4 regions of the Bradyrhizobium sp. 18BD genome follow, and region 4 is predicted to be linked to each of the others. Evidence: predicted binding sites of a transcription regulator. Region 4 holds the regulator's gene; each other region holds the start of a gene.
What was found. The regulator PhoB, encoded in region 4, activates phosphate uptake and scavenging genes when phosphate is short. The targets are predictions, from matches to a motif close to TGTCATNNANCTGTCAT.
Positions count from the first base shown of each region.

Region 1: RAD16_RS07775 (acetoacetate decarboxylase) is a predicted target of PhoB. The motif match lies at 5,130-5,146, and genes of this name have one in related genera.
Region 2: ugpB (sn-glycerol-3-phosphate ABC transporter substrate-binding protein UgpB) is a predicted target of PhoB. The motif match lies at 1,816-1,832, and genes of this name have one in related genera.
Region 3: phnC (phosphonate ABC transporter ATP-binding protein) is a predicted target of PhoB. The motif match lies at 3,664-3,680, and genes of this name have one in related genera.

Region 1 is NZ_JAVAYL010000003.1:338,913-345,921, forward strand. Features, by position in the region: gene RAD16_RS07755 (acetyl-CoA C-acyltransferase) at 1-240, shown strand, start outside; gene RAD16_RS07760 (MFS transporter) at 354-1,649, shown strand; gene RAD16_RS07765 (carbohydrate porin) at 1,646-2,998, opposite strand; gene RAD16_RS07770 (transporter) at 3,045-4,061, opposite strand; gene RAD16_RS07775 (acetoacetate decarboxylase) at 4,183-4,959, opposite strand; gene RAD16_RS07780 (patatin-like phospholipase family protein) at 5,246-6,421, shown strand; gene RAD16_RS07785 (acyltransferase family protein) at 6,938-7,009, shown strand, end outside.
Region 2 is NZ_JAVAYL010000023.1:37,115-44,123, reverse strand. Features, by position in the region: gene RAD16_RS32965 (organic hydroperoxide resistance protein) at 1-291, shown strand, start outside; gene RAD16_RS32960 (CaiB/BaiF CoA transferase family protein) at 464-1,666, shown strand; gene ugpB (sn-glycerol-3-phosphate ABC transporter substrate-binding protein UgpB) at 1,886-3,202, shown strand; gene ugpA (sn-glycerol-3-phosphate ABC transporter permease UgpA) at 3,251-4,132, shown strand; gene ugpE (sn-glycerol-3-phosphate ABC transporter permease UgpE) at 4,132-4,980, shown strand; gene RAD16_RS32940 (sn-glycerol-3-phosphate import ATP-binding protein UgpC) at 5,088-6,173, shown strand; gene RAD16_RS32935 (Hsp20 family protein) at 6,496-6,921, shown strand; gene RAD16_RS32930 (BQ00720 family protein) at 6,972-7,009, shown strand, end outside.
Region 3 is NZ_JAVAYL010000001.1:446,821-453,829, forward strand. Features, by position in the region: gene RAD16_RS02115 (CHASE2 domain-containing protein) at 1-1,012, shown strand, start outside; gene RAD16_RS02120 (DUF1045 domain-containing protein) at 1,044-1,742, opposite strand; gene RAD16_RS02125 (alpha-D-ribose 1-methylphosphonate 5-triphosphate diphosphatase) at 1,761-2,954, opposite strand; gene RAD16_RS02130 (chloramphenicol acetyltransferase) at 2,951-3,616, opposite strand; gene phnC (phosphonate ABC transporter ATP-binding protein) at 3,793-4,602, shown strand; gene phnD (phosphonate ABC transporter substrate-binding protein) at 4,666-5,601, shown strand; gene phnE (phosphonate ABC transporter, permease protein PhnE) at 5,679-6,563, shown strand; gene phnE (phosphonate ABC transporter, permease protein PhnE) at 6,590-7,009, shown strand, end outside.
Region 4 is NZ_JAVAYL010000007.1:102,471-109,479, forward strand. Features, by position in the region: gene RAD16_RS14895 (acetylornithine transaminase) at 1-769, opposite strand, end outside; gene RAD16_RS14900 (GcrA family cell cycle regulator) at 1,225-1,737, shown strand; gene phoB (phosphate regulon transcriptional regulator PhoB) at 1,898-2,605, opposite strand; gene phoU (phosphate signaling complex protein PhoU) at 2,628-3,344, opposite strand; gene pstB (phosphate ABC transporter ATP-binding protein PstB) at 3,356-4,174, opposite strand; gene pstA (phosphate ABC transporter permease PstA) at 4,171-5,016, opposite strand; gene pstC (phosphate ABC transporter permease subunit PstC) at 5,018-6,007, opposite strand; gene pstS (phosphate ABC transporter substrate-binding protein PstS) at 6,155-7,009, opposite strand, start outside.

The DNA.
Region 1 (7,009 bases), on a different contig from region 4:
AACGAAGCATTTGCGGTCGTCGCCATGGCGGCGCAGCGCGATCTCGGCATTCCCCGCGAGAAGCTGAACATCAACGGCGGCGCCTGCGCGCTCGGCCATCCCATCGGCGCCACCGGCGCGCGGCTGATCGTGACGCTGCTGCATGCGCTGGAGGCCAACAACCTCAAGCGCGGCGTCGCGGCGCTCTGCATCGGCGGCGGCGAAGCCACCGCGATCGCCGTGGAGCGTCTCGCGCATTGACGCGACAACGTCCGAAAATGAGGGAAGTCTGTCATTTTAGACTTCCCTTCCTTGTGCCAGACTGCATCAATGACGCGGGTCTCTCGGAGCCCGCCAACCAATATTGAGGGGCGATGATCTCGAACTGGCTCGCGGCAGCACTCGGCCGCCGCAATATCCACTACGGCTTGGTGATGGTCGGCGTCACCTTCCTCGCCGCGCTGATCAGCGCGGGCACGGTCGGCGCGCCCGGCGTGTTCATCGTTCCCTTGCAGAAAGAGTTCGGCTGGAGCACGGCGGAGATCTCCTCCGCGCTGTCGATCCGCTTCATCCTGTTCGGGCTGATGGCGCCGTTCGCGGCCGCCCTGCTCAACCGCTACGGCCTGCGCAACGTCACGCTGGCGGCGCAGCTCATCGTCGTCTCGGCGCTTGTGCTCTCGCTCGGCATGACCGAGGTCTGGCAGCTCATTGCGCTCTGGGGCGTGGTGATCGGTATCGGCACCGGCATGACCGCTTTGGTGCTGGGCGCCACCATCGCGACGCGCTGGTTCGCCGCACGGCGCGGCCTCGTCGTCGGCATCATGACCGCGAGCGTCGCCACCGGCCAGCTCGTGTTCCTGCCGCTGCTGGCAAGCCTGACGGAACGCTTCGGCTGGCGCCTGGCGCTCGGATTCGTCTGCGTCATGCTCGGCGTCTCCGCCGTCGCGGTCCTGCTTGCGATGCGCGACCGGCCGAGCGATGTGGGCTTGCGGCCGTTCGGCGATGAAGGCACCGAGCCCCTACCCGCCCCGCCCGCGAGCCATGGCTCGATCACGGCGGTGGCGCTCGGCACGCTGCGCGACGCCTCGAAGTCGAGCGCGTTCTGGATCCTGTTTGCGACCTTCTTCGTCTGCGGCGCCTCGACCAACGGCCTCGTGCAGGTACACCTGATCCCGATGTGCCTCGATTTCGGCATCCCGCAGGTGCAGGCCGCGAGCCTCCTCGCCGCGATGGGCATCTTCGACTTCTTCGGCACCATCATGTCGGGCTGGCTGTCGGACCGCTACGACAACCGCTATCTGCTGTTCTGGTATTACGGCCTGCGCGGGCTGTCGCTGATCTTCCTGCCGTTCAGCGATTTCTCGTTCTACGGCCTGTCGATCTTCGCGATGTTCTACGGCCTCGACTGGATCGCCACGGTGCCGCCGACGGTGCGCCTCACCGCGCAGAAGTTCGGACCCGAGCGTGCCAATCTGGTGTTCGGCTGGATCTTTGCCGGCCACCAACTCGGCGCCGGTAGCGCCGCATTCGGCGCCGGTCTTTCGCGGACGGTCTATCAGAGCTATCTGCCCGCGTTCTTCATCGCCGGCGCGCTCTGCGTGTTCGCCTCGCTGATCGTGCTCGCGCTGTCGCGGCAGCCGAAGCCGCAGGCCAAACCTGCGATGGCCTAATATCTAATCGTGGTGGTGACGCCGAACACCGCGGCGTCACCGATCCGCGAGACACCGGTCGGATCGTTCGGATTCGGAACGCCGCCGGAGGGACGCCACACATACTGGAAGTAAGGCGCGATCAGCCAGCCCGGCTTGATGTGCGCCTCGTAGATCATTTCGAGCAAGGTCTCGTTGCTGCGCACCGGCCCCAGGACGCCACTGTAGAAGTTGGTGTCGAGATCGAGATTGCGCGCGGTGTTCGAGATCCGCATATACGCCATCGCCACGCCGAAACGGTCGAGCGGCCGGCCGGGCGTGAAGCCGACAAAGCCGATGCCGCCGTCCAGATAAAGGTCGATCAGGTTGCGATCCGGCGGGCTGTAGGCGATGCGGCCGAACGCGGTGATACCGGGGATCGAGGCCGACGTGGTGTTGTCCTTCACCTCCGGCGGCCGGTACAGCACCTGCTCGATCACGGCGAAGATGCCGTAATTGCCTTTGAGCCTTGCCGGAATGCCGCTGCCATCAGGATCGGCGATCGACTGCCCTTCCGCCGTAAAGCGCTGGCTGTCGAACGAGCCGTAATGCTTCCAGGCGCCCGGCGTGAAATTGCCGGCGAGCGGACGCCCGCCGATATCGATGTCGTAGTTGAAGCGGACCTGTCCGATCAGCCAGGGCGGATCGTTGACGCGGAAGGCAAGGCCATGATGGTCGCGCAGTTGCGGATCCTGATCGCCCGGCCCCGAGGGATCGCCGTTGAAGACGGCGCCGAACAAAGTGACCTGGTCCGACAACGTGGCCTTGACGCGAATGCCGGGCACCGCGATCGGCGGCGCCGGACCACCGGCCGGCAGGTTGGACGCCTTGATCGCAGGCCAGCCGAAGGTGCCGTTGATGAAGAGATCGTCGGTCTCGCTGTCGAAGAACTCGACATCGGCGGCCTGCTGGCCGGCCCTGATGTTCAGGCGGTCGTTGAAGAAGCTCTGCTCGAAATAGGCGTTATAGAGCCGCTGGTCGGGCAGCGCCTCGATCTCGCTGATGGTGGCGAGGTTCTGCACGTAGTTGCGGGAGAGCCCCTGCCCGTAGATCACAAAGGCATTGGCGTAGAAGCGCCCCCCGGTCCAGCCGACCAGTTTGTCGAGATCGGCATCGACCGACAGATCGAGCCGGCCGAAATGGATGGCGCCGCGTTTCACGCCGCCGGAGACGTTGGCGATGTTGTCGGCGATATAGGTCGCGCCGAAATTCAGGCCCTTGTTGGCGATGCCGTCATGCCATTCGTTGAACCATTTCGGAAACAGCCATTCGGCCGCGCTCTCGTCCTTGGCGCCGGCGAACGCGCTTGTTGTCGTGCAGGCCAGTGCCATCGCGGCCGCAAGAGATGCATGGGCACGCACAATCACGATCGATACGCTATTTGAAGATGCCCGTGCGCCGCATGAACAGATAGGCTGCGCCGACCGACGAGGCCATCAGCAATGCCGCCCAGATAAATCCCTCGTCGACATCGGTGAGCGGCAGGCCTTTCGTGTTCATGCCGAAGATTCCCGTGATCAGCGTCGGCGGCAGCAGCAGCGAGGTCACGATCGAGAGCGTGTGGAGGTGGCGGTTGCTCTCCTCCTCGTTCTTGAAGCGCAGCTCCTCTTCGAGCAGGCGGCTGCGTTCGCGCAGCTCGACGATGTCGTGATCGAGACCGTCCAGACGCTGCGCCAGCTTGCCGGCCTGGATCCGCAAACTTGGCGACAGATGGTCGGTGTTCTTCTGGTCGAGGCGGTGGAACAGCACCCGCAGGCCCGTGAGCTGGCGATGCAGCCTGACGCAGGTGCGGCGGAGGCGGCCGAGATTGCGGCGCATCTCCGACTTGGCCTCATCGGCCAGAATCCGCTCCTCGATGTCGTCGATCTCCTGGCCCAGCTTGTCGGCCATCCGGTCGAGCGTGTCGGCGACCTCGTCGACGATCTTCTCCAGCAGATGGGCGACATTGTCGACACGGTAGCCGCCTTCCAGCACGCGGCGCGTCGCGTCCGCCGAGCACAGCGCATGATGGCGGCCGCTGACGAGAAGGTGCTCGGTCATGGCGAAACGCAGGAACGCGGTCTCCTCCGTCGCGCGGTCGATGTCGCGCACGAGATCGGAGAACACGCCGTAGACGCAGTGGTCGATGACGTGAAGCTGCTGGAACGTGTCGTTCGACAGCAGCAGTTCGCGCGCCAGCGGCGGCAGCTGCGATGACGCGATCCACGGCCGCACGCGACCATCTGTCAAATTGAAATGCAGCCACAGACGGCCATCATGGCTGAACTCGATCGGCTGGTTGATCGGAAGCGGCTCGGCGCTGCCGTCGCTGTGCAGGCGGAACGCCCACACCAGGCCCGGAATGGCGGGGCCGGTGTCCTCTATCGCGCTGACAAGCTTCGCCGGCTCAGCCATGCCTACCCCCAAGTCAACGTCTCACGTCCATGCAGCCCAACTCGGGGGAGGCCGTTACCAGCCTCCTCCGGACCTCTGGCAAGTACTCAATTACGGCTGTGTTACAGTTTGATGATGCGCCCTACTCCGCGGCGAGCGACGTCGCGGCCTCGGCTTCCTTGACATAGTCGTGCACGACGCGGCCGAACGGCAGCGTCAGGTCGGCGATGTAGTGATGCGCGCCGAGGCAGCGGCGAACCGGGAAGTCGGCAACGGGTGCATTGACATGCGGCACCAAATGCAGCCGGCCCGGCCCCATCCACGAGCCCTTCGGCACGATGTCGATCAGGTTGATGGCAACGAGCTGGCAGATCTCGAGCCGGCCGTCGACGCCCGGGATCATCTTCAGGTTGATCTGCGTCTTCGACAGCGTGGCGCGGGTGAGATCGCCGTTGCCGGCCATGCTCTCGTGCTTGTAGCCCATCGTGCCCATGGCGACGAGCTGGCCGGCATATTCCAGCGTGCCCGTCAGCGTGTCCTTGACGATCTCGAGTTTCGGATGGGCGTACTTCTTCGGAAAGCCCCAGATCTCGCGGCCGGCCGCGATCGGCGGATCGTCGTCCAGATACATCTGCGAGACGAAGTTGACCTCCTCGCCGTTGAGGCGCGCCGGAATGACGAGACCGGACTCGGTGTAGCTGCCGAAGCCGGAGGAGTCCGGCATCCTGATCCATTCGTAGTGCACGATCGGCTGCTCGATCGGCTCCAGCGGCTCAGGCAGGCCGGCGCGGATCAGGTCCGGATCGGTCTCGTAGGTGATGACCAGGAATTCGCGGTTGATGAAGCGATAGGGACCGGCGGGATAGCTCGGCCCGGCGGCTGGCATGGACGGAAGTTTCAGCAGATCTTCCCTGCGCATCGCGCCTCTCCTGTGTGATGTCTGTGATGTCGGCCCGGCAGCTCGCAACCTTAGGCCAGATTGCTAGCCGCCGTCATTGACTGCGATGTGAAAGATTTCCGTCAGGCCCGCGACCGCCGCCATTCCCGCGGCGGCTGGCGCGCATGCGCACGCTGCCTCGTCGCCCACTCTGTCATCACCCCGTCACCGCCGGACGCAATCGTTTGGCTGGCTATTTTTGGAGCATGATCCTCTCGGAAAACCGCTGCGCACTTTTCCGGATCATGCTCTGCAGGGAGGCACACCTATGGACGCCCGCACGTCGCAACCGGCTCATCAGACCCATCAGCCTCCCGCACGCGGCTGGCGGCCCGAGCGCTGCGACCGCGTCGCGCTGGTGCTGCAGGGCGGCGGCGCGCTCGGCGCCTACCAGGCCGGCGTCTACCAGGCGCTGCACGAGGCCGGCATCGAGCCCGACTGGGTCTGCGGTGTTTCAATCGGTGCAATCAATTCCGCCATCATCGCCGGCAACAGGCCGGAAAAGCGGCTCGAGGCGCTGCGCATCTTCTGGGAGCGCATCACCAACCGCAAGATCTGGCACTACACGCCTGACGGCGACGTCTTCCGCCAGTGGCGCAACCTCACCAGCGCCTGGATGACCTCGACGCTCGGCCAGCCCGGCTTCTTCACCCCGCACCAGGTCAATCCCTGGTTCAGCCCGGTCGGCGCGCGAACCGCGACGAGCTATTACGACACGGTGCCGCTGAAGGAGAGCCTGCTCGAACTCGTCGACTTCGACCTCATCAACGAGAAGAAGGTCCGCTTCGCGGTCGGCGCCGTGAACGTGCTGTCGGGCAATTTCATCTATTTCGACAACTCCCATGACGAGATCGGGCCGGAGCACATCATGGCCTCCGGCGCCCTGCCCCCGGCGTTGCCAATGGTGCGGATCGGCACCGACCATTTCTGGGACGGCGGCATCGTCTCAAACACGCCGCTGCAGCATCTGCTCGACCAGGAGGACGCGCTCAATTCGCTGGTGTTCCAGGTCGACCTGTTCAGCGCACGCGGCGTGCTGCCGCGCTCGATCCAGGACGTGATGGCCCGCCACAAGGACATCATGTATTCCTCGCGCACGCGCCACAACACCGACGTCTATCGCCGCACGCACAATCTCAAGGTCCTGCTCTACAAGGCTCTGGCCAAGCTCCCCGAGGAGCAGCTCACCGACGAGGACCGCCAGCTCAAGGCGAGCCTCTGCCGCATGCCGGAGATCGCGATCCTGCATCTGATCTACCAGCAGAAGGCCTATGAGGGTGACGCCAAGGACCATGAGTTCTCGGGCACCTCGATGCGCGAGCACTGGACGAGCGGCTACGAGGACACCAAGCGCACGCTGAAACGCCGCGACTGGATCAAGATGCCCGACGAAGGCATGGGCCTCGTGGTGCACGACGTGCATCGGGAGACGGAGAGCGCGTAAGACGCGCTTTGAGGCGAGCCCTCAAACAAAAAGTGCGAAAACAACCCCATGCACAGTAGCCGGAGCATTTGGGATCAATGACTTAGCGTGCCAGCACCGCGGTTTGACTCGTCGGGCAAAACAGGAGCATGATGGCATCGTCGCGCAAGACGCTTTTGCTTTCATGCATCGCCCAACAAATTGGCGCTACGACACTTGCGCGATATCCCAAGCTTGCGGACTACCGCCGCCTCACCGAGCACGCATGGTCGCCCTCAATCTGTATGCCGTCAGAAGCGTCCTGATAGTCATTTGGTCTGTCGACGGTTCATTCCCAGAGACGACCTCTTACCAAGAACAGCGTGTCTCACTGCCGGGGTGCAATCCAGCGCTGTCATCGTAACTTCGCAAAGGCTCTGCAAACAATGCATCGCGCGACGTGGCGCCATCCCGATTGATGGCGCGTTTTTTGCGCAGCCGCGACCGAGTCTCATTCAAGACTTGCGCGACGGCGTAAGGCAATTCGAGAGGACTTCCGTGACCATCGGCCAACGACTCGACGAGGTTCAGGGATTTGGACCTGGTTTTGATTTTCTGCGCATATTCCTG
Region 2 (7,009 bases), on a different contig from region 4:
AACAATCCCGAGCAGCTGTTCGCGGCCGGCTATGCCGCCTGCTTCATCGGCGCGATGAAGTTCGTGGCCTCGCAGGGCGGCCCCAAGGTTCCGGCTGATGCCTCCGTCACCTCGACCGTCGGCATCGGCCCGCGCTCGGAAGGCGGCTTCGGTCTCGACATCGACCTCGCCGTCTCGCTGCCGGGACTTGCCCGCGCCGAGGCCGAAGCGCTGGTCGCGAAGGCCCACCAGGTGTGCCCCTACTCCAATGCCACGCGCGGCAATGTCGACGTTCGCCTGACGGTCGTCTGATCCAGGGCGAATTGGCTGGCCCGAGATCCCCCTCGGGCCGGCCGCTTCTGTTTGATTTCCCATACCGCGGTATGACGCCGCGACGCATACGCCTCCACGCGACAAGCCATTGCTGGCGCGTCCGAACCTCGCTAGGCCTGTGGTCAAATATCGACACAGGGGAAGCGACGGAATGACTGAAGCCGTTTTGGGCGCAATGAGCGGGCTGCGCGTCATCGATCTCACGCGCGTGCTCGGCGGTCCCTACTGCACCCAGATCCTTGCCGACCACGGCGCCGACGTGATCAAGGTCGAGCCGCCTGCCGGCGACGAGGTGCGCGACTGGGGCCCTCCCTTCCACGACGACGACGCCGCCTATTTCATCGGCATCAACCGCAACAAGCGCTCGATCGGCCTCGACCTCGCCTCCGAGGGCGGCCGCGTCGTGCTGCTGAAGATGCTGGAGACGGCCGACGTCCTGATCGAGAACTTCAAGCCGGGCACGCTGGAGAAATGGGGCATCGGCAACGACGTCCTCAGCAAGAAATTCCCGCGGCTCGTGCATTGCCGGATCTGCGGCTTCGGCGCCGACGGCCCGCGCGGCGGCAATCCCGGCTATGACGCCATCATCCAGGCCATGACCGGCATGATCGCGGCGACCGGCTCGCCTGAGAGCGGCCCGATGCGGATCGGTGTGCCCTTGGTTGACATCACCACCGGGCTCTACGCCGCGATCGGCATTCTGATGGCGCTGTCGGAGCGGCAGCGTTCGGGCAAAGGCCAGTTCCTGGAGACGACGCTGTACGAGACCGGCCTCGCCATCATGCATCCGCACACCGCGAATTATTTCATGCATGGCAAGCCACCCGGCCTCACCGGCAACGAGCATCCGAACCTCGTGCCCTACGCGATCTTTCCGACCAAGACCGACAACATCTTCATCGGCGTCGGCAATGACGGCACCTTCCGCAAGCTCGCCAAGGAGATCGGCAAGTCCGAGCTCGGCACCGACCCGCGCTTTGCGCGCAACAAGGACCGCATCGCCAATCGCGAGGCGCTGCGCGCCGAACTTGCCGCCGTGTTCAGCCAGCACGAGGCCGAGCCGCTGTGCAATCGCCTGCTCGCGGCAGGACTGCCCGCGGGGCCCGTGCAGAAGATCGACCAGGCGCTGACCAACCCGCACACCATCGCCCGCGGCGATGTCATCGAGAAGGACTGGTACAAAGGCGTCGCCTCGCCGATCCGGCTCGATCGCAGCAAGCCGAGCCTGCGCCGGCTACCGCCGAAGTTCAGCCAGCACGCGCAGGAGGTGCTGGGCGAGTTCGGGTACTCCAAGGCCGAGATCGACGCGATGGTCGAGAAAGGCACGGTCTGCGGCCCCGAGCGCAAGCGCTAGAGGCCCTCGCCTCCTCCGATATCCAATGCCGCAGTGCGGCGTGGGCACGCAGGTGCACCACGAACGGAGGAGGCTGCCCGCGCCGCATTCGCCTATTTGACGGCTTCCCTTTGAGCAGCGCTTGCTGCTTTCGTTTCTCCCGCTTACACAGTCATGTGAACGTCATATGGCGCTGCTAGCGCAAGCGCTTCTTTTTGACGGCCAAGGGAGGTTTACTTGATGGCTCTTCGACATTTTGGAGCGGCTGCTGCATTCGCAATCACGGTCGGCATGGGCGCTTCGCCGGCCCTGGCCGTGACTGAAATCCAGTGGTGGCACGCGATGACCGGCGCCAACAACGACGTCATCGTCAAGCTCGCCAACGACTTCAACGCGTCGCAGACCGACTACAAGGTCATCCCGACCTACAAGGGCAACTACCCCGACACGATGAACGCCGGCATCGCGGCGTTCCGCGCCGGCAACGCCCCGCACATCATGCAGGTGTTCGAGGTCGGCACCGCGACCATGATGGCCGCGACCGGCGCCGTGAAGCCGGTCTACAAGCTGATGGCCGAGGCCGGCGAGAAGTTCGATCCCAAGATCTATCTGCCCGCGATCACCGGCTACTACTCGACCTCGAAGGGCGAGATGCTGTCGTTCCCCTTCAACTCGTCGTCGACCGTCATGTGGGTCAATCTCGACGAGCTGAAGAAGGCGAATGTCGAGATTCCCAAGACCTGGCCCGAAGTGTTCGAGGCCGGCAAGAAGCTGAAGGCTGCCGGTCACGACACCTGCGGCTTCTCCGGCTCCTGGGTCACCTGGGTCAATCTCGAGCAGCTCTCGGCCTGGCACAACGTGCCGCTCGCCAGCAAGGCCAACGGCCTCGACGGCTTCGACACCGTGCTCGAGTTCAACGGACCGCTCCAGGTCAAGCACCTCGAAACCCTGGTCGAGCTGCAGAAGACCAAGGTCTACGACTATGCCGGCCGCACCAACACCGGCGAAGGCCGCTTCACCTCGGGCGAGTGCGCGATCTACCTGACCTCGTCGGCCTTCTTCGGCAACGTCAAGGCGCAGGCCAAGTTCAACTTCAACGCCGTGCCAATGCCGTACTATCCGGACGTCAAGGGCGCGCCGCAGAACTCGATCATCGGCGGCGCTTCGCTCTGGGTCATGGGCGGCAAGTCGGCCGACGAATATAAGGGCGTCGCGAAATTCCTGACCTTCCTCTCGGACACCGATCGCCAGGTCTACATCCACAAGGCTTCGGGCTATCTGCCGATCACCAAGGCGGCCTACGCCAAGGCGAAGGAAGAAGGCTTCTACAAGGACCAGCCCTATCTCGAGACCCCGCTGCTCGAGCTGACCAACAAGGAGCCGACCGAGAACTCCCGCGGTCTGCGCCTCGGCAACATGGTTCAGCTGCGTGACGTCTGGTCGGAAGAGATCGAGCAGGCGCTGGCCGGCAAGAAGACCGCCAAGCAGGCGCTCGATGCCGCCGTCGAACGCGGCAACACGATGCTGCGCCAGTTCGAAAAGACCGCCGTCAAGTGAGGCGATGAGCGGCGGGGCGGCAACCCGGCCTGCCGCTCACCCGGCATCATGCAAAAGCAAGCCATTTTCCAGTCAAAGCTGTTGCCCTACGCGCTGGTTGCCCCGCAACTCGCAATCGTCCTGATTTTCTTCTACTGGCCGGCCTTGCAGGCGGTGATCCAGTCCTTCCTGCTCCAGGACGCCTTCGGCCTGTCGACCACCTTCGTCTGGTTCGACAATTACATCGAGCTGCTCAAGGACCCCGCCTATTTCGAAGCGGTCGTCCGGACGTTCGTCTTCTCGTTCGCGATCGCAATCCTGTCGCTGTCGTTCGCGCTGCTGCTCGCCGTCATGGCTGACAAGCCGCTGCGTGGCTCGATGCTGTATCGCACGCTGCTGATCTGGCCCTATGCGGTGGCGCCGCCCGTGGTCGGCGTGCTCTGGATCTTCATGCTGCATCCCTCGCTCGGCGTGCTCGCGCGCTATCTGCGCGCGCTGGGCGTTGACTGGAATCCGCTGCTCGACGGCAACCAGGCCGCTGGGCTGATCATCCTCGCCGCTGCGTGGAAGCAGATCTCCTACAATTTCCTGTTCTTCCTCGCCGGCCTGCAGGCGATCCCGAAAAGCGTGTTCGAGGCCGCCGCGATCGACGGCGCGCGCCCGATGCGCCGGTTCTGGACCGTGACCTTCCCGCTGCTGTCGCCGACCATCTTCTTCCTGCTGGTCGTCAACATCGTCTACGCCTTCTTCGACACCTTCGGCATCATCGACACCATGACCCGCGGCGGTCCGGGAACGTCGACCGTCACGCTGGTCTACAAGGTCTATTCGGATGGCCTGCTCGGCGGCAATCTCGGCAGCTCGGCGGCGCAATCGGTGATCCTGATGATCCTCGTCATCGTGCTGACCGGAATCCAGTTCCGCTTCGTCGAGCGCAAGGTGACCTACTGATGGTCGAGGAAGAGGGCTTCCGGCGCTACGTCGCCCATTTCATCCTCTGGATCGGGATCGCGATCGTCGCCTTCCCCGTCTACATCGCCATCGTCGCCTCGACCCAGGACAACGCGCTGATCGCCAACGGTCAGATGTCGCTGCTGCCGGGCGGACACTTCTTCGAAGTCTACTACCAGACCATCTTCGTCGGCACGAGCGGCTCGACCCGCGAGCCGGTCGGCAACATGATGCTGAACTCGCTGGTGATGGCGCTGGCGATCGCGATCGGCAAGATCGCGATCTCGATCATCTCGGCCTATGCGATCGTCTATTTCCGCTTTCCGTTCCGGATGTCGATCTTCTGGATCATCTTCATCACGCTGATGCTGCCGGTCGAGGTGCGCATCTATCCGACCTACAAGATCGTCGCCGACCTGCACATGCTCGACAGCTATGCCGGCCTTTCGCTGCCGCTGATCGCCTCGGCCACCGCCACGCTGCTGTTCCGCCAGTTCTTCATGACCGTGCCGGACGAGCTGCTCGAGGCGTCACGCATCGACGGCGCGGGCCCCTTGCGCTTCTTCTGGGACACGCTGCTGCCGCTGTCGCGGACCAACATGGCGGCGCTGTTCGTGATCCTCTTCATCCTCGGCTGGAATCAATATCTCTGGCCGCTGCTGATCACCACGCGCGACGATATGCAGACCATCCAGGTCGGCATCCGCAAGATGATCACCACCACCGACGCGCTGACCGAATGGCCGATCGTGATGGCGACCGCCGTGCTGGCGATGCTGCCGCCGGTGTTCGTCGTCGTCGTGATGCAGAAATTGTTCGTGCGCGGTCTGGTCGAGACGGAAAAGTAAGGGGCGAATAGTGAGTAGCGAATGGCGAATGGACAACATCGTGAATGGCTTCGCGCGGCCCTTTCCTCCATTCGCTACTCGCGATTCGCTATTCGCCGGTGAAAGCAATGGCTAACGTCACCCTGCGCAACGTCCGCAAGACCTATACGGGCGGCTTCGAAGCGATCAAAGGCGTCAACGTCGACGTTGCCGACGGCCAGTTCTGCGTGCTGGTCGGCCCCTCCGGCTGCGGCAAGTCCACGCTGCTGCGCATGGTCGCAGGCCTGGAGACCGTCACCGGCGGCGAGATCGACATCGGCGGCCGGGTCGTCAACCAGATCGAGCCCGCCGATCGCGACATCGCAATGGTGTTCCAGAACTACGCGCTCTATCCGCATATGAGCGTCTTCAACAACATGGCCTACGGCCTGCGCAACCGCGGCATGGCGGAGGCCGAGGTCAAGACCCGCGTCGCGGAAGCCGCGCGCGTGCTCGAGCTCACGCCGATGCTGGAGCGCAAGCCGCGCCAGCTCTCCGGCGGCCAGCGCCAGCGCGTCGCGATGGGCCGCGCCATCGTGCGCCAGCCAAAGGTGTTTCTGTTCGACGAGCCGCTCTCCAACCTCGACGCAAAGCTGCGCATCGCGATGCGCGTCGAGATCCGCAAACTGCAGCGCCGGCTCAACACGACGTCGATCTACGTCACGCACGACCAGCTCGAGGCGATGACGCTCGCCGACATTCTCGTGGTGATGAACGGCGGCCAGGTCGAGCAGGTCGGCAATCCGCTCGCGATCTACGAGAAGCCGGCGACGACCTTCGTCGCCTCCTTCATCGGCGCACCGCCGATGAATTTGATGTCGACGCGCGCCGATGAAATCAAATCGCAGCTGGGCGGCAGCGCGGCCGAAGCCGGCATTCTCGGCATCCGACCGGAAGATTTCGTCATCACCGACCAGACGCCCGCCGGCGGCGTTGCACTGTCGCTCACCGTCGAAGCCATCGAGCGCGTCGGCGCCGAAACCTTCGTCTACGGCTCACGCGCCCAGGACGAGCAACGCGTCGCCGCCACCCCGGGCGAACTGCCGCCGGGCGAGATCATCGTCCGCATTCCCGGAACCGAAGCCCCGGCCATCGGCCAGAAGATCCGCGTCGCAGCGGTGCGCCAAAAGCTGCACCTTTTCAGCGGCGACGGGCGGACGCGAATCGAGGCCTGAGCCGCTCCGGAAGGGGCGGGCTAAACAAAAACTGCGAAAACAACCCCATGCACAGTAGGCGGGGCTCTGTTTTCATTGGGAAAATTCGCCGCGCAAAATCGTCCTGCCGAGGCCTGTCGTCGCAGCACTCGTGACGGCCGTTCGGAGACATAACCGGCGCATTCACCATGGCAGAATGAGTGGCCGCGCCCCACGCATGCCCCATCCACAGGCCCCTGCTACGTGCTTGAACCTACACAGGGATATGACCATATTGTTGACCAAGGGGCGCCGCTTCCGGGCCCTGAAACGTCAAAGTCGCTTCGAAAGGACTTTGTAAACTATGTCTCGTGTTCCCACGTTATCCAGTCCGTTCCTTCTGGGCTTCGACGAGATTGAGCGCGTGCTCGACCGCGTCGTCAAAGGCGCCGACGGCTACCCTCCCTACAATATCGAGAGGTGCGGGGGAGCGGACGGCCAGCCCGAGCGTTTGCGCATCACGCTGGCGGTCGCCGGATTCACCCGCGACCAACTCGATGTAACCATTGAGGAAAACCAGCTCGTGATCCGCGGGCGACAGCAGGACGACAAGACCCGGCAATACATCCATCGCGGCATCGCCGCGCGCCACTTCCAGCGCACCTTCGTGCTGGCGGAGGGGATGCTGGTGCTGGGTGCGGATCTGAAGAACGGGTTGTTGTCGATCGACCTGGCCCGGCCAGAACCGGAGAGGATCGTTAAGACAATCGCTATCAATGAGCACGAATAATGGAACGAGTAGCGGACTCGACCGCTTAGTGTTCCAGAGGAGTCGAGACCATGAGTGAAGGTCACGTTGCGTTCGAATACGAAGCCAA
Region 3 (7,009 bases), on a different contig from region 4:
CCGCTACCTCATCGACTTCACCTATCCGTTGCTGTCGACGACCGCGATCTATCTGACGTTCATCTTCGCGAGCTTCGTGCGCGAGCAGCGTCAGCGCGTGCAGATCCGCGGCATGTTTGCGCAATACATGTCGCCGGTGCTGGTCGAGCAGCTGGCGCAGTCGCCGGAAAAGCTCGTGCTCGGCGGCGAGGAGCGCGAGATGACGATCATGTTCTCCGACGTGCGCGGGTTCACCACGATCTCGGAGAGCTACAAGCAGGATCCGCAAGGGCTGATCGCGCTGATGAACCGCTTCCTGACGCCGCTGACGGACGTCATCATCGAGCGGAAGGGCTACATCGACAAATACATGGGCGACGCCATTATGGCGTTCTGGAACGCGCCGCTCGACGATGCCGAGCACGAAGTCAACGCTTGCGAGGCCGCGATCCAGATGCTCGAGCAGATCGACGCGGTCAACAAGGAGCGGCAGCAGGAGGCCGCCGACGGCGGCCATGTCTACATTCCGCTCAATGTCGGCATCGGCCTCAACACCGGCATCGGCGTGGTCGGCAACATGGGCTCCGACCTGAAGAAGAACTATTCAGTGCTCGGCGACAGCGTTAACCTCGCCTCGCGGCTGGAGGGCCAGTCGAAGGAATACGGTTTCCCGATCATCGTGGGATCCAGGACGGCGCTCGCCGCCAAGGACAAGTTCGCGATCCTCGAGCTCGACTTCATCATGGTCAAGGGCAAGACCGAGCCCGAGGTGATCTACGCCATCGCCGGCCGCGAGGACGTGATGCATTCGGCCGCGTTCCAGCGCCTGCGCAACGTCACCATCGAAATGCTCAGCTGCTACCGCGGCCGCGACTGGCAGGGCGCGCTCGAGGCCATCGAACGCGGGCGCAAGAGCGAAGACGCCGATACGCTGGAAAAGCTCTTCAAGCTGTACGAAGCCCGGATCAGGAATTTCCAGCTCAATCCGCCGCCGGAGGGCTGGACCGGGGCCTATGCGCTGCTGACGAAGTAGCGCGGGCAATCGCGAGCGAGAATGTTGCCGGCTAGCGCGCCAACACCCACTCGCCGATGATGCGGAATCGTGCCTTGGCATCATCCTGCTTGAACAGCGAGAGGCGATCGATCGCCAGTGCATCGCGCCCCAGCCTCGCAAACTTCTCCCGCAGCATGGCCAGGATCGGCCCGCGCCGGTCCGCATCCAGCCGCCCCGTCAGCGTCATGTGGAAGCGGAATTCCTCCATCACGTAAGGGTATCCCCAGCGGTCGAGATAATCGCGCTGCCGCTCGCTCAGCTTCTCCGGCTTGCGCCGGGCGCGATCCTCCGCCGTCAGCTCGCTCCGGAAGGCATCGAAATCGCGGACGCAATCGGCGGCGAGCTGCTGGAGCGCGTCGACCGGCTCGGCCGGGATGACGGCAATGAAGCCGCTGATGGCATCGACAATCGGGCGGATCGTCGGGATCGGCCGTGTCTTGCTCGCGAATGTCGCGCAGGCGGCCAGGAGCTCGGCTTCGCTCTTGCCGGGTGCAAGCGCCATCGGCGCCTTCAGCGTGCCGTGAAAACCGTATTTGCGGGGATCGGCGGTGATGTCGCGCCAGTCCGGCGCAACGTGCAGCGCGTCCCGTGGAAACGGCAGTTCGCCACCGGTATAGGCGTCGTAGCCGAGCAGCTCGGCGCCGAAGCGGGTGAGGGCGCTGTCAGTGCCGGCGGCAAAGTAGATCGCGTAGCGGGGGAAACCTGTCATTGTCCGAACATAGCCGGTTTACGCCGCAACGACAGCCTCGCGCGGCGTTGCCGCGGCAATGAGCAGCCGTGTCGCATCGGTGAGATGCGCGAGCTTGCCCCCTGATATCACGGCAACGAGGCGCGGCCGCAGCGGCACGGTGTCGTCAACGAGCAGGATGTCGGCCCGGCGACCTTCGGCGAGAAGGCCGCGATCAAGAAGGCCGGTTGCGCGCGCAGGCCCGGCGGAGACCAGATCCCAGGCCTTCGCCAGCGGCAGCACGCCGTCGGCGACGAGGCGGAAGGCGGCGAGTAGCTGCGCGGGATAATAATAGTCCGACGCCAGCACCGAGCAGAGGCCCTTGGCGATCATGTCGGATGCCTTGGTCCAGCCCGTGTGGCTGCCGCCGCGGACGACGTTGGGTGCGCCGAAGACGATTGCGTCGCCGTGGCTCGCCGCCGCCTGTGCCGTCTCCACGTTGACCGGAAACTCCGCGATGTCAGCGCCGAGCTCGCGAAATTCCCGGCGCATCGCCGGCGTCGCGTCGTCGTGCGATAGCATCCGCACCTCCGCGGCGCGGGCCGCAGCCGCCAGCCGCGACACCGAAGCCGGCACGTCGGCGGCGCGCGAGACGATCCGGTCGACCAGCCTGTCAAAATCCTCGCTCGACAGCCCGGTGCGCTCGACCATGCGGTTGCGCTTGCGCGGCTTCGCCATGTCGGCGACCGTGCCGTCCATGTGGTCGTTGAAGGCGAACAGGTCGACGCGGCCCTCGCCGAGCCATTCTGTGATCTCGGCCTCGGCATCGAGATTGTAGGTCTCGTGCCGCAGGTGGAAGCGGGTGTCGGCGGCGAATTGCGGACGCTGCCGCTCGATCGCCTCCATCAGGCCGCGCGCATTGCCGGCGCTGCGCAGGCCCGGCTCCCACGAGCAGGTCGTGGCGTGAAACACGGTGGTGATGCCGTTGCTGATCGCCTGGCGGTCGCTGTCGGCGAGCGCGACGTCGATCGGGAAATCGACGCCGGCGCGCGGCATCATCTGCCGCTCGAAGGCATCGCCGTGGATGTCGACGATGCCGGGCAGGACCAGCAGATTGCGCGCGTCGATCGCGAGCCGCGCCCGGCCGCGCGAGGCATCGACCTGCGCAATGTCCGTTCCGGACACCAGAAGCGACGTTTCGACGAATTCGGCGCCGATCAGGGCCCGGCCGCCTTCAAGGAAAATATCTGTCACGCGACCGCGCTCTTTTTGCTGGCCAGAGAACCGCTGCTGGCCCGTGCTTCATATGTTGCGAGGAAATCTTCAATCCCGAGCTTGCGGAAATGGGGGAGTGCTTCACGCAATTTGTCGTGATCCCAGTCCCACCATGCCAGCTTTGCGAGCCGCCCGGCAACCTCCTCCGAGAACCGCCGCCGCACGATGCGCGCCGGATTGCCGGCAACGATGGTGTAGGCCGGCACGTCCTTGGTGACGATGGCGCCGGCCGCGATCACCGCGCCGGTGCCGATGTTGCGGCCCGGCAGCACGACCGCGCCATGGCCGATCCAGACGTCATGACCGATATGGACGTGATGCTGGCGCCGCCAGTCGAAGAACTCGTGGTCGTCGCTCTCGCCGGGGAAGTAGGCGCTGGAACGATAAGTAAAATGCGCCTGCGTCGCGCGGTGCATCGGATGATTGCCGGGATTGATCCGCGTCATCGCCGCGATCGAGCAGAACTTTCCGATCGTGGTGTAGGTGATTTGCGCGTCGTTCACGACGTAGGAGTAATCACCCATCGCCACTTCATGCAGGATCGTGCGGGCACCGACCTCGGTATAGGTGCCGAGCCTGGTTTCGTGCAGCCTGGCCGTGGGATCGATGGTCGGTTGGACTGAAAGCACCTTGCCGGCCATGTTGCGTCCGAACGTTCGAGGGCGGGCACTCCTCTTCGAGTTGCTTGATGACAATGTCATGACGCGGCGATGACAGGGGACGAGGTGTGTAGGATCGCCGCACTGCAACGCGTGTGTCACACAAGTGTCAAGCGCCGGCGTTAGCGGTGGGCTCCAGCTACTCTCTGGAGCCCTGCATGCTGGTGGTTGAAGGTCTGACGTGCCGCTTCGGCGCAAAAGCCGCGGTGGACGACGCTTCGTTTCAAATCTCCCCCGGCGGGTTCGTCGGTGTGATCGGACGGTCCGGTGCCGGCAAGTCGACCTTGCTCCGGACCATCAACCGTCTGGTGACGCCGACCAAGGGACGCATCCTGTTCGACGGCATCGACGTGACCGCGCTGCGCGGCAAGGAGCTGCGGCGGTGGCGGGCCCGTTCGGCGATGATCTTCCAGCAGTTCAACCTGGTCGGCCGCCTCGACGTTCTCACCAACGTCCTGATGGGGCGCCTCGCGACCATTCCGGCCTGGCGTTCACTCTCGCAGATCTGGCCTGAGCAGGACAAGGCGCTGGCCATGTCCGCGCTCGAGCAGTTCGACATCGCTTCGCTCGCCGCCCAGCGCGCCGATCAGCTCTCCGGCGGCCAGCAGCAGCGCGTCGCGATTGCCCGCGCTCTGGTGCAGCAGCCCGATATCATCCTTGCCGACGAGCCGATCGCTTCGCTCGATCCGCGCAATACCAAGATCGTGATGGATGCGCTTTTGCGCATCAACAAGCATTTCGGCATCACCGTGCTCTGCAATCTGCATTCGCTCGACCTGGCCCGCACCTATTGCGATCGCCTGATCGGCATGGCGGCGGGCCGCGTCGTGTTCGACGGCGCACCGTCGGCGCTGACCGATCACGTCGCCCGCGAGCTCTACGATCTCGAAGCCGCCGACGTCATGGGCGGCACACCTGTCCCGGCGCCCGAGGGCGTTCCGGCGCTTGGAACGGCCGCGGCGGCTTAAGCCGCGCCACCTGCTTTGTTGCCAATTTCGCGTCAACCGATCCCAACCGATCAAGAGGGTATCATGATCACTCGCAGACTCATCCTTGCCGGCGCTGCCGCGCTCGCTTTCACGACCTCGGCTCTCGCGGACGACTGGAAGGCTAAATATCCCGAGCTGACCTTCGCGGTCGTGCCGGCCGAGAACGCCTCCGGCGTCACCGAGCGCTGGACGCCGTTCGTGGAATACCTCTCGAAGCAGCTCGGCGTGAAGGTCACGCTACGCATCGCCAACGACTATGCTGCCGTCATCGAAGGCCAGCGCGCCGGCAACATCCACATCGCCAGCTACGGCTCGGCCTCGTTCGCGCGCGCCCGCCTGACCGGCGTCAAGACCGACGCCTTCGCCAACGACATCAACGCCGACGGCTCGACCGGCTACTACTCGGTGTTCTTCGTCAAGGCGAACAGCCCCTACAAGAAGGTCGACGACCTCAAGGGCAAGAACCTCGGCCTCGTCGATCCGAATTCGACCTCCGGCAACAACGTGCCGCGCTTCGAACTCGACAAGATGGGCATCCCGGATGCCGACACCTATTTCAGCAAGGTCGTCTTCACCGGCAGCCACGAGAACGCGATCCTGGCGCTGTCGCAGGGCACGGTCGACGTCGCCGCCAACCAGTGGACCAGCGACGACGATTCCACGCTGGCGCAGATGCTGACCAAGAACATGCTGAAGAACGCCGACGGCTCGGCGATGAAGAAGGACGACTTCCGCATCATCCACAAGTCGGCGCCGATCATCAACGGCCCCTATGCCTACAATGCCGACCTGCCGGAAGACGCCAAGGCCGCGATCGCCAAGGCGTTCTTCGACGCGCCGGCCAAGGACAAGGCCGCGTTCGACCGCCTGTCGGACGGCCAGAAGAAGGGTTTTCATCCCGCCACCACCAAGGATTGGGATGGCACGATCGAGCTGATCAAGTTCGTCGACGCACTGCGTAAGAAGAAGGCGTCCTGAGTTTTCGGGACGACGCTACTCGAGCCGGGTCGATGGACCCGGCTCTTTCTCTTTGACCGGCCACTTGTCCTGACCAGATGACCGTCGCGGTTTCGATCCTCCCCGAGCAGCAACTGGCCGCGTTGAACGCCGCCTATCGCCAGGTGGTCGCGCGCAAGCGGCTGCGCCTGCTGCTGGGATTCGTGGTGTTTGCCGCCGCGCTGGTCCTCGCCGGCATCGGCGCCGAAGTGAATCTCCGCACGCTGTTCACCTATTTCGGCAACTTCGTCAGCTATTTCGACCGCATCCTCACGCTCGACAGCGGCCAGCGGGTCTGGACCGATGTCGGCGAATGGCTCTGGGGCTGGAAAAAATGGCTGAGGATGCTGGGCGAGACGCTGCTGATCTCCTATGTCGGCACGCTGATCGGCGCGACCTTCGCGTTTGGCCTGAACTTCTTCGCCGCTGAGAATACGTCGCCGTCACCATGGGTGCGCTTCGTGGTGCGGCGCCTGCTCGAATTCGCGCGCACCGTGCCGGGCATCGTCTTTGCGCTGGTCTTCGTCATCGCCTTCGGGCTCGGCCCGATGGCAGGCGTGCTGGCCATTGCCATCCACTCTACCGGCGCGCTCGGAAAGCTGTTCTCGGAGATCGTCGAGAACGCCGACATGAAGCCGGTCGAGGGTATCCGTTCGACCGGTGCAAGCTGGCTCTCCTGCATGCGCTTTGCGATTCTGCCGCAAGTCACGGCGGGTTATGCCAGTTACGCGCTGCTGCGCTTCGAGATTAACGTCCGCGAAGCCTCGGTGATGGGCTTTGTCGGCGCCGGCGGCATCGGCCAGGAGCTGGTCGTCGCCATCCGCAAATTCTACTACTCCGACGTCAGCGCGATCCTGCTCACCATCATCATCACCGTCTTCATCATCGACATCACCACCGGCTGGCTGCGCGGTCGCCTGTTCGGCAAGGAGGCGCGGACGTGACGCCGCAGGAGGTCGACACCGCGCAGATGCGTGCGCGTTACCCCGGCGTGTTCGACCGGCCGGCCTCGTCGCGGCTGGCGATGCCGGCGATGATCGTCGCGGCCTTCGCGATCCTGGTCTATGGCCTCGTCGATCTCGACTTCTCGCCGTCGCGTTTCTTCGCAGGCCTCAGCCAGCTCGGCTGGATCAGTGTGATGATGATCCCGCCGGATCCCGGCTCTTCGCTGCCGGTCTATCTGAAGGCGCTGGGCGAGACGCTGTCGATCGCGCTGCTTGGCACGACGCTGGCGGCGGTGTTCGCGCTGCCGGTCAGCCTGCTCGCCGCGCGCAACGTCATCCCCTCGCAGATCCTGCGCTTTCCCGTGCGACGCTTCCTGGACTCGATCCGCGGCGTCGACACGCTGATCTGGGCGCTGGTCTGGATCAACGTGGTCGGGCTTGGCCCG
Region 4 (7,009 bases):
CGCCGATCGGAAAGCCGCCGCCGAGCGCCTTCGCCAGCGACATCACGTCGGGCGTGACGCCGGTGCGCCGATGGGCGAACAGATCGCCGGCGCGGCCCATGCCGGTCTGCACCTCGTCGAAGGCGAGCAGCAGGCCCTTCTCGTCGCAGAGCTGGCGCAGCGCCTTGAGGAACGCAGGCGTTGCCGAACGCACGCCGCCCTCGCCCTGGATCGGCTCGATCAGGATGCCGGCGGTCTGCGGGCCGATCGCCTTCTTCACGGCCTCGATGTCACCGTGCGGGATCTGGTCGAAACCGTCCATCGGCGGACCAAAGCCTTCGAGATATTTTGCCGATCCCGTCGCGGCCAGCGTTGCCAGCGTGCGGCCATGGAAGGCGCCTTCGAAGGTGATGATGCGATAGCGCTCCGGATGTCCCTTGGAGAAGTGATGATGGCGGACCAGCTTGATCACGCCCTCCAGCGCTTCGGCGCCGGAATTGCAGAAGAACACGAAGTCCGCAAAGCTCTCGCTGCACAGGCGCGCGGCGAGCTTCTCGCCATCGGGGCTCTGGAACAGGTTCGACATATGCCAGAGCTTCGTCGCCTGCTCCTGCAAGGCCTTGACCAGCGCGGGATGGGCGTGGCCGAGCGCGTTCACCGCAACGCCGGAGGTAAAGTCGAGATAGCGGTCGCCGTTGGTCGCAATCAGCCAGCAGCCTTCGCCGCGCTCGAAACCGAGGTCGGCCCTGGCGAAAACGGGGAGCAAATGCGGCGCTGCGCTGTTAGTCATGACGATCACTTGATGTTGCGGACGGCGTGAGCGTGCATTGCGCAACGCACCATCAACCGGCCCGGAAAACGAAACGTGCCGCCTTTTAAGGGCGGCACGTGTCACTATCTTATGCCTGGTGATACCGGTGTCAATGCCGCCCGAAAGCCTCGCGAAACGCTGAATCCGTAGTCTTGCGGTGCCGAATTAGCGGGGTTTTTGCCACGGAACATGTGGAAGCGAGTCGGCGGACTCTTGCGCGTGAGTCACGCCATATTGTAGCGTTTGGCTTGTCAGATACGACATCTCGTGCAGTGTTTCTGATCCTCTAAGTCCTCATGTACCGGCGTAAACGTTCGGGCGTTCCAGCTGCGCCCGGCGAGCCTTAAGGGATTCTGACGGCACGGGTTTTTCGAGGCTTAGGCATTCGCCGCATGGCGCCAGGATGGCGGCCGTACGGCGAGGGAAAGGGTGCAATGACGGTTTTGACCTGGTCCGACGATCGCGTCGAGCAGCTTAAAAAGCTCTGGGAGGCCGGACTTTCGGCCAGCCAGATTGCGGCCGAGCTCGGCAACGTGACCCGTAATGCCGTGATCGGCAAGGTGCACAGGCTCGGCCTGTCCGGCCGCGCCAAGAGCCCCTCGTCGGCGGCTCCCCGGCCGCGCAAGGCGCGTCCCGCGCAGCATATGATGCGGGTGAGCCGGCCGATCGCGCGCGGCAACACCGCGCTGGCGCAGGCCTTCGAGGTCGAGGTCGAGGCCGAACCGGTCACCTACGACAACGTGGTGCCGATGAGCCAGCGGCTGTCGCTGCTGGAGCTGAACGAGGCGACCTGCCACTGGCCGGTCGGCGATCCCTCCAGCCCGGATTTCTTCTTCTGCGGCGGCAAGGCCCTTTCCGGCCTGCCCTATTGCGCCCAGCACTCGCGGGTGGCGTATCAGCCCGCGGCGGATCGCCGCCGCGCACCGGCCAAGCCCGGCACGCGCTGAGCACGGCTTCAGACGACATCGTCCCGGCACACGGCTGGGACGACGATCGAGACATAAAAAAGCGCGCCAGGTGGCGCGCTTTTTATTTGGCTTGCTTGCAGCCGTTTTTACGTTTGCTCAGCCCCCGTCTGCTCAGCCACTTTAAGGCTGCTCAGACTCTTTAAGTCTGCTCAGCCTTGGCGAAGCGATCGTCGAGCGCGTAGCCGGCGCCGCGGACGGTGCGGATCGGATCCTGCTCGCGGCCGAGATTGAGCAGCTTGCGCAGGCGGCCGATATGCACATCGACGGTGCGTTCGTCGATGTAGATGTCGCGGCCCCAGACGCTGTCGAGCAGCTGCTCGCGCGAGAACACGCGGCCGGGATGCTCCAGGAAGAACTCCAGCAGGCGATATTCGGTCGGGCCGAGATCGATCGGCCGGCCCGAACGTGCCACGCGGCGCTTGTCGCGATCGAGCTCGATGTCGCCATAGGCGAGCACCGTGGCGAGCCGCTCGGGGCTGGCACGCCGCAGCAGGCCCTTCACGCGGGCCAGCAGCTCCGGCACCGAGAACGGCTTGACGATGTAGTCGTCGGCACCGGTCGCAAGACCGCGCACCCGCTCGCTCTCCTCACCGCGCGCGGTGAGCATGATGATCGGGAGCTGCTTGGTCTCGGGCCGGGTGCGAAGCCGGCGGCACAGCTCGATGCCGGAGAGGCCCGGCAGCATCCAGTCGAGCACGATCAGATCGGGGATGTGCTCCTTGAGACGGGTGTCGGCATCGTCGCCGCGCATCACCGTCTCCACGTCATAGCCGTCGCCTTCGAGGTTGTAGCGAAGCAGCTCGGTGAGAGCTTCCTCGTCCTCAACCACCATAATGCGTGCGCCCATGGGGTCGTCGCTCCTTAGCTAATCAGGTATTCGGGACCGTCGTGGCGAAGGTCGTCATGTCGCCCTTCGGCCGCTTGTCGGTGATCGCCTGGCCCTCGATCATATAGAACACGGTCTCGGCGATGTTGGTGGCGTGGTCGCCGATGCGCTCGATGTTCTTGGCGCAGAACATCAGATGGATGCAGAACGAGATGTTGCGCGGATCCTCCATCATGTAGGTGAGGAGCTCGCGGAACAGCGAGGTGCAGATGGCGTCGACTTCCTCGTCGCCCTTCCACACCGCCATCGCCGCCGGCAGATCGTGCGCGGCATAGGCGTCCAGCACCGACTTGACCTGCTGCTGCACGAGGTCGGTCATGTGCTCCAGGCCGCGGAACAGCTTCAGCGGATGGAAGTCGGCATCGAGCGCGGCAACGCGCTTGCCCATGTTCTTGGCGAGGTCGCCGATCCGCTCGAGATCGGTCGCGACGCGCATGGCGCCGACGATCTCGCGAAGGTCGACGGCCATCGGCTGACGGCGCGCGATGGTGAGCACGGCGCGCTCCTCGATCTTTTTCTGCAGCGCGTCGATATCGGCGTCGGCGGTGACGACGCGCTGGCCGAGCGGGACGTCGCGGCGGATCAGCGCGTCGACGGAATCGACGATCAAGCGTTCGGCGATGCCGCCCATCTCGGCGACCAGGCGGGTGAGCTCCTGGAGGTCGGTGTCGAAGGCCTTTGCGGTATGTTCAGAACCCATGTTCCGTCTCCTCAGCCGAACCGGCCGGTGATGTAATCCTGCGTACGCCGGTCGGTCGGCGACGTGAAGATCTTGCTGGTGTCGTCGAACTCGATGAGCTCGCCGAGATACATGAAGGCGGTCTTGTCGGAGACACGCGCCGCCTGCTGCATGTTGTGGGTGACGATCGCGATCGTGTAGTTCTCGGACAGTTCCTGGATCAGCTCCTCGACCTTGGCGGTCGAGATCGGATCGAGCGCCGAGCAGGGCTCGTCGAACAGGATCACCTCGGGGCGCACCGCGACGGTGCGGGCGATGCAGAGGCGCTGCTGCTGGCCGCCGGAGAGCGACAGGCCGGAGGCGTTGAGCTTGTCCTTGACCTCGTTCCACAGCGCGCCGCCGCGCAGCGCCTTCTCGACGCGGTCGTCCATCTCCGACTTCGAGATCTTCTCATAGAGACGGATGCCGAAGGCGATGTTCTCGTAGATCGTCATCGGGAACGGCGTCGGCTTCTGGAACACCATGCCGACGCGGGCGCGCAGCAGATTGAGATCCAACTTGGGGTCGAGGATATTGGTCTGGTCGAGCATGAGCTGACCGGTGACGCGCTGGCCCGGATAGAGGTCGTACATCCGGTTGAAGATGCGCAGCAGGGTCGACTTCCCGCAGCCCGACGGGCCGATGAACGCCGTCACGCGGTTGGTGCCGAGCGACAGGTTGATGTTCTTCAGCGCATGGTGGTCGCCGTAATAGAAGTTGAGGTTGCGCACCGTCACCTTGGCGGGCGCTTCCGGCAACGGCTGCGAGCCGGGCTGAACGGGCGTACTCACGGAAACAGACATTTCGCTCATTTTGCAGTCCTCTCGGCGCTCAGGATGCGCGCGCCAATGTTCAGGGCAAGCACGGTCAACGTGATCAGCAGCGCGCCGCTCCAGGCGAGCTGCTTCCAATAGGCGTAGGGGCTCTGGACGAAGTTGTTGATGGTCACCGGCAGGTTGGCCATCGTCTTGTTCAGGCTGAGGCTGAAGAACTGGTTCGACAGCGCGGTGAACAGCAGCGGCGCGGTCTCGCCGGCGACGCGGGCGGTCGCTAGCATCACGCCGGTGATCAGACCCGAGCGGGCCGCACGATAGGCGATCCGCTTGATCACCAGCGAGCGCGGCAGGCCGAGCGCGGAGGCCGCCTCGCGCAATGCGTTCGGCACCAGCAGCAGCATGTCCTCGGTCGTGCGCAGCACCACCGGGATGACGATCACGGCGAGCGCGAGGCAGCCGGCGATCGCCGAGAAGCCGCGCATCGGCACCACCACCGCGCCGTAGATGAACAGGCCGATGATGATCGAGGGCGCCGACAGCAGGATGTCGTTGATGAAGCGGATCACCGAGGTCAGCTTGTCGTTGCGGCCGTACTCGGCGAGATAGGTGCCGGCGAACAGGCCGAGCGGCGCGCCGATGCCGACGCCGAGCACGGTCATGATCAGCGAGCCGACGATCGCGTTGAGCAGGCCGCCGTCGGTCGAGCCGGGCGGCGGGGTATTTTCGGTAAAGACCTGCAGGTTGAGCCCGGCGAGGCCGTTGTAGAACAGCGTCAGCAGGATCAGCGCGAGCCAGGTGACGCCGAAGGCGGCAGCGGCGAGGCACAGCGCACGGATGACGATGTCCATGCGGCGGCGGCGGGCGTAAATCGGGTTCATGTTACTTCCCCGCCTTCTTTTCGAGACGCAGCAGCATCAAGCGTGCGGCCGCGAGCACGAAGAACGTCAGCACGAACAGCAGCAGGCCGAGCAGGATCAGGCCGGACTGATGCAGGCCGTCGCTCTCGGCGAACTCGGAGGCGATCGCCGCCGAGATCGTGGTGCCGGGTGCGAAGATCGACGACGAGATGCGGAACGAGTTGCCGATGATGAAGGTCACCGCCATGGTCTCGCCGAGCGCGCGGCCGAGCGCCAGCATGACGCCGCCGATGACGCCGACGCGGGTGTAGGGGATCACCACGCTGCGGACCACTTCCCAGGTGGTGCAGCCGACGCCGTAGGCGGCTTCCTTCAGCACCGGCGGTACCGTCTTGAACACGTCGACCGAGATCGAGGTGATGAAGGGCAGCACCATGATGGCGAGGATCAGCGCGGCATTGAACAGGCTGAGATAGGACGGCGGACCGGCGAAGATCGCGCCCAGCACCGGAATGCCGTCGAAGATCTTGATCATGAAGGGCTGGAACGTGTTGGCCAGGAACGGACCCAACACGAAGAAGCCCCACATGCCGTAGATGATCGAGGGGATACCGGCGAGCAGCTCGATCGCCATGCCGATCGGGCGGCGCGCCCATTGCGGGCAGAGCTCGGTGAGGAAGATGGCGATGCCGAGACCGACCGGAATGGCGATCAGCATCGCGATGAACGAGGTCACCAGCGTGCCGTAGATCGGTCCGAGCGCGCCGAGCACGGGGGGATCTGCCGACGGCGCCCAGCGCTGCGTCCACAGGAAGGAGAACCCGTATTCCTTCATCGCCGGGAAGGCGCCGACGATCAGCGACACGATGATGCCGCCGAGGATCAGCAGCACCGAGATCGCGCTGAGGCGCGTGATCCAGTAAAATGTGAGGTCGCCGACTTTGAACGCGCTCAACGCCTTGGCGCGGTCATACGGTCCGGCGTCGTCGACGATATCGCTCTGAACGGCCATCTCTGCCACGCCGATCCCCTGTACCCGTTTATACACGCTTGTTTTTGGTCTGGTGCCCCGGATGCGGCACGATGCCGATCCGGGGTAGAAGTCGTGCGGTTCACGGCGCGGTCGTTTCGGACCGCACCGTGCTTGGCAAGAAAGAGCTTAGCTCTTGATCTCGGCAGCCCAGGTCTTCTCGATCAGGGTCACGACGCCCTCGGGCATCGGGATGTAGTCCAGCTCCTCAGCCGCCTTGCCGCCGTTCTTGAAGGCCCAGCGGAAGAACTTGATGGCTTCCTGCGAGGCCGCCTTGTCGGTGGCTTCCTTGTGCATGAGGATGAAGGTCGCCGCCGTGATCGGCCAGGACTTGTCGCCGGGCTGGTCGGTCAGGATGACGTAGTAGCCGGGAGCCTTGGCCCAGTCGGCGTTGGAAGCGGCCGCCTGGAAGGCTTCGACGGTCGGCTGCACCGGCTTGCCGGACTTGTTGACGAGACCAGTGTAGGTCAGCTTGTTCTGCTTGGCATAGGCGTACTCGACGTAACCGATCGAGTTCTTGGTCTGGCTGATGTTGCCCGACACGCCTTCGTTGCCCTTGGCGCCGACGCCGACCGGCCACTCGACCGCGGTGCCCTCACCGACCTTGCTCTTCCAGTCCGCGGAGGCCTTGGAGAGGTAGTTGGTGAAGTTGAAGGTGGTGCCCGAACCGTCCGAGCGGCGGACCACGGTGATCGCTTCCGAGGGCAGCTTGGCGTTGGGATTGAGCTTCTTGATCGCGGCGTCGTCCCACTTGGTGATCTTGCCGAGATAGATGCTGGCGAGGGTCTCGCCGTCGAACACGAGCTCGCCGGCCTTGACGCCCTCGATGTTGACGACCGGAACGATCGCGCCCATCACCATCGGCCACTGGACGAGGCCGTCCTTCTCGAGCTGCTCGGCCTTGAGCGGCGCGTCGCTGGCGCCGAAGGTCACGGTCTTGGCCTGGATCTGCTTGATGCCGCCGCCGGAGCCGATCGACTGGTA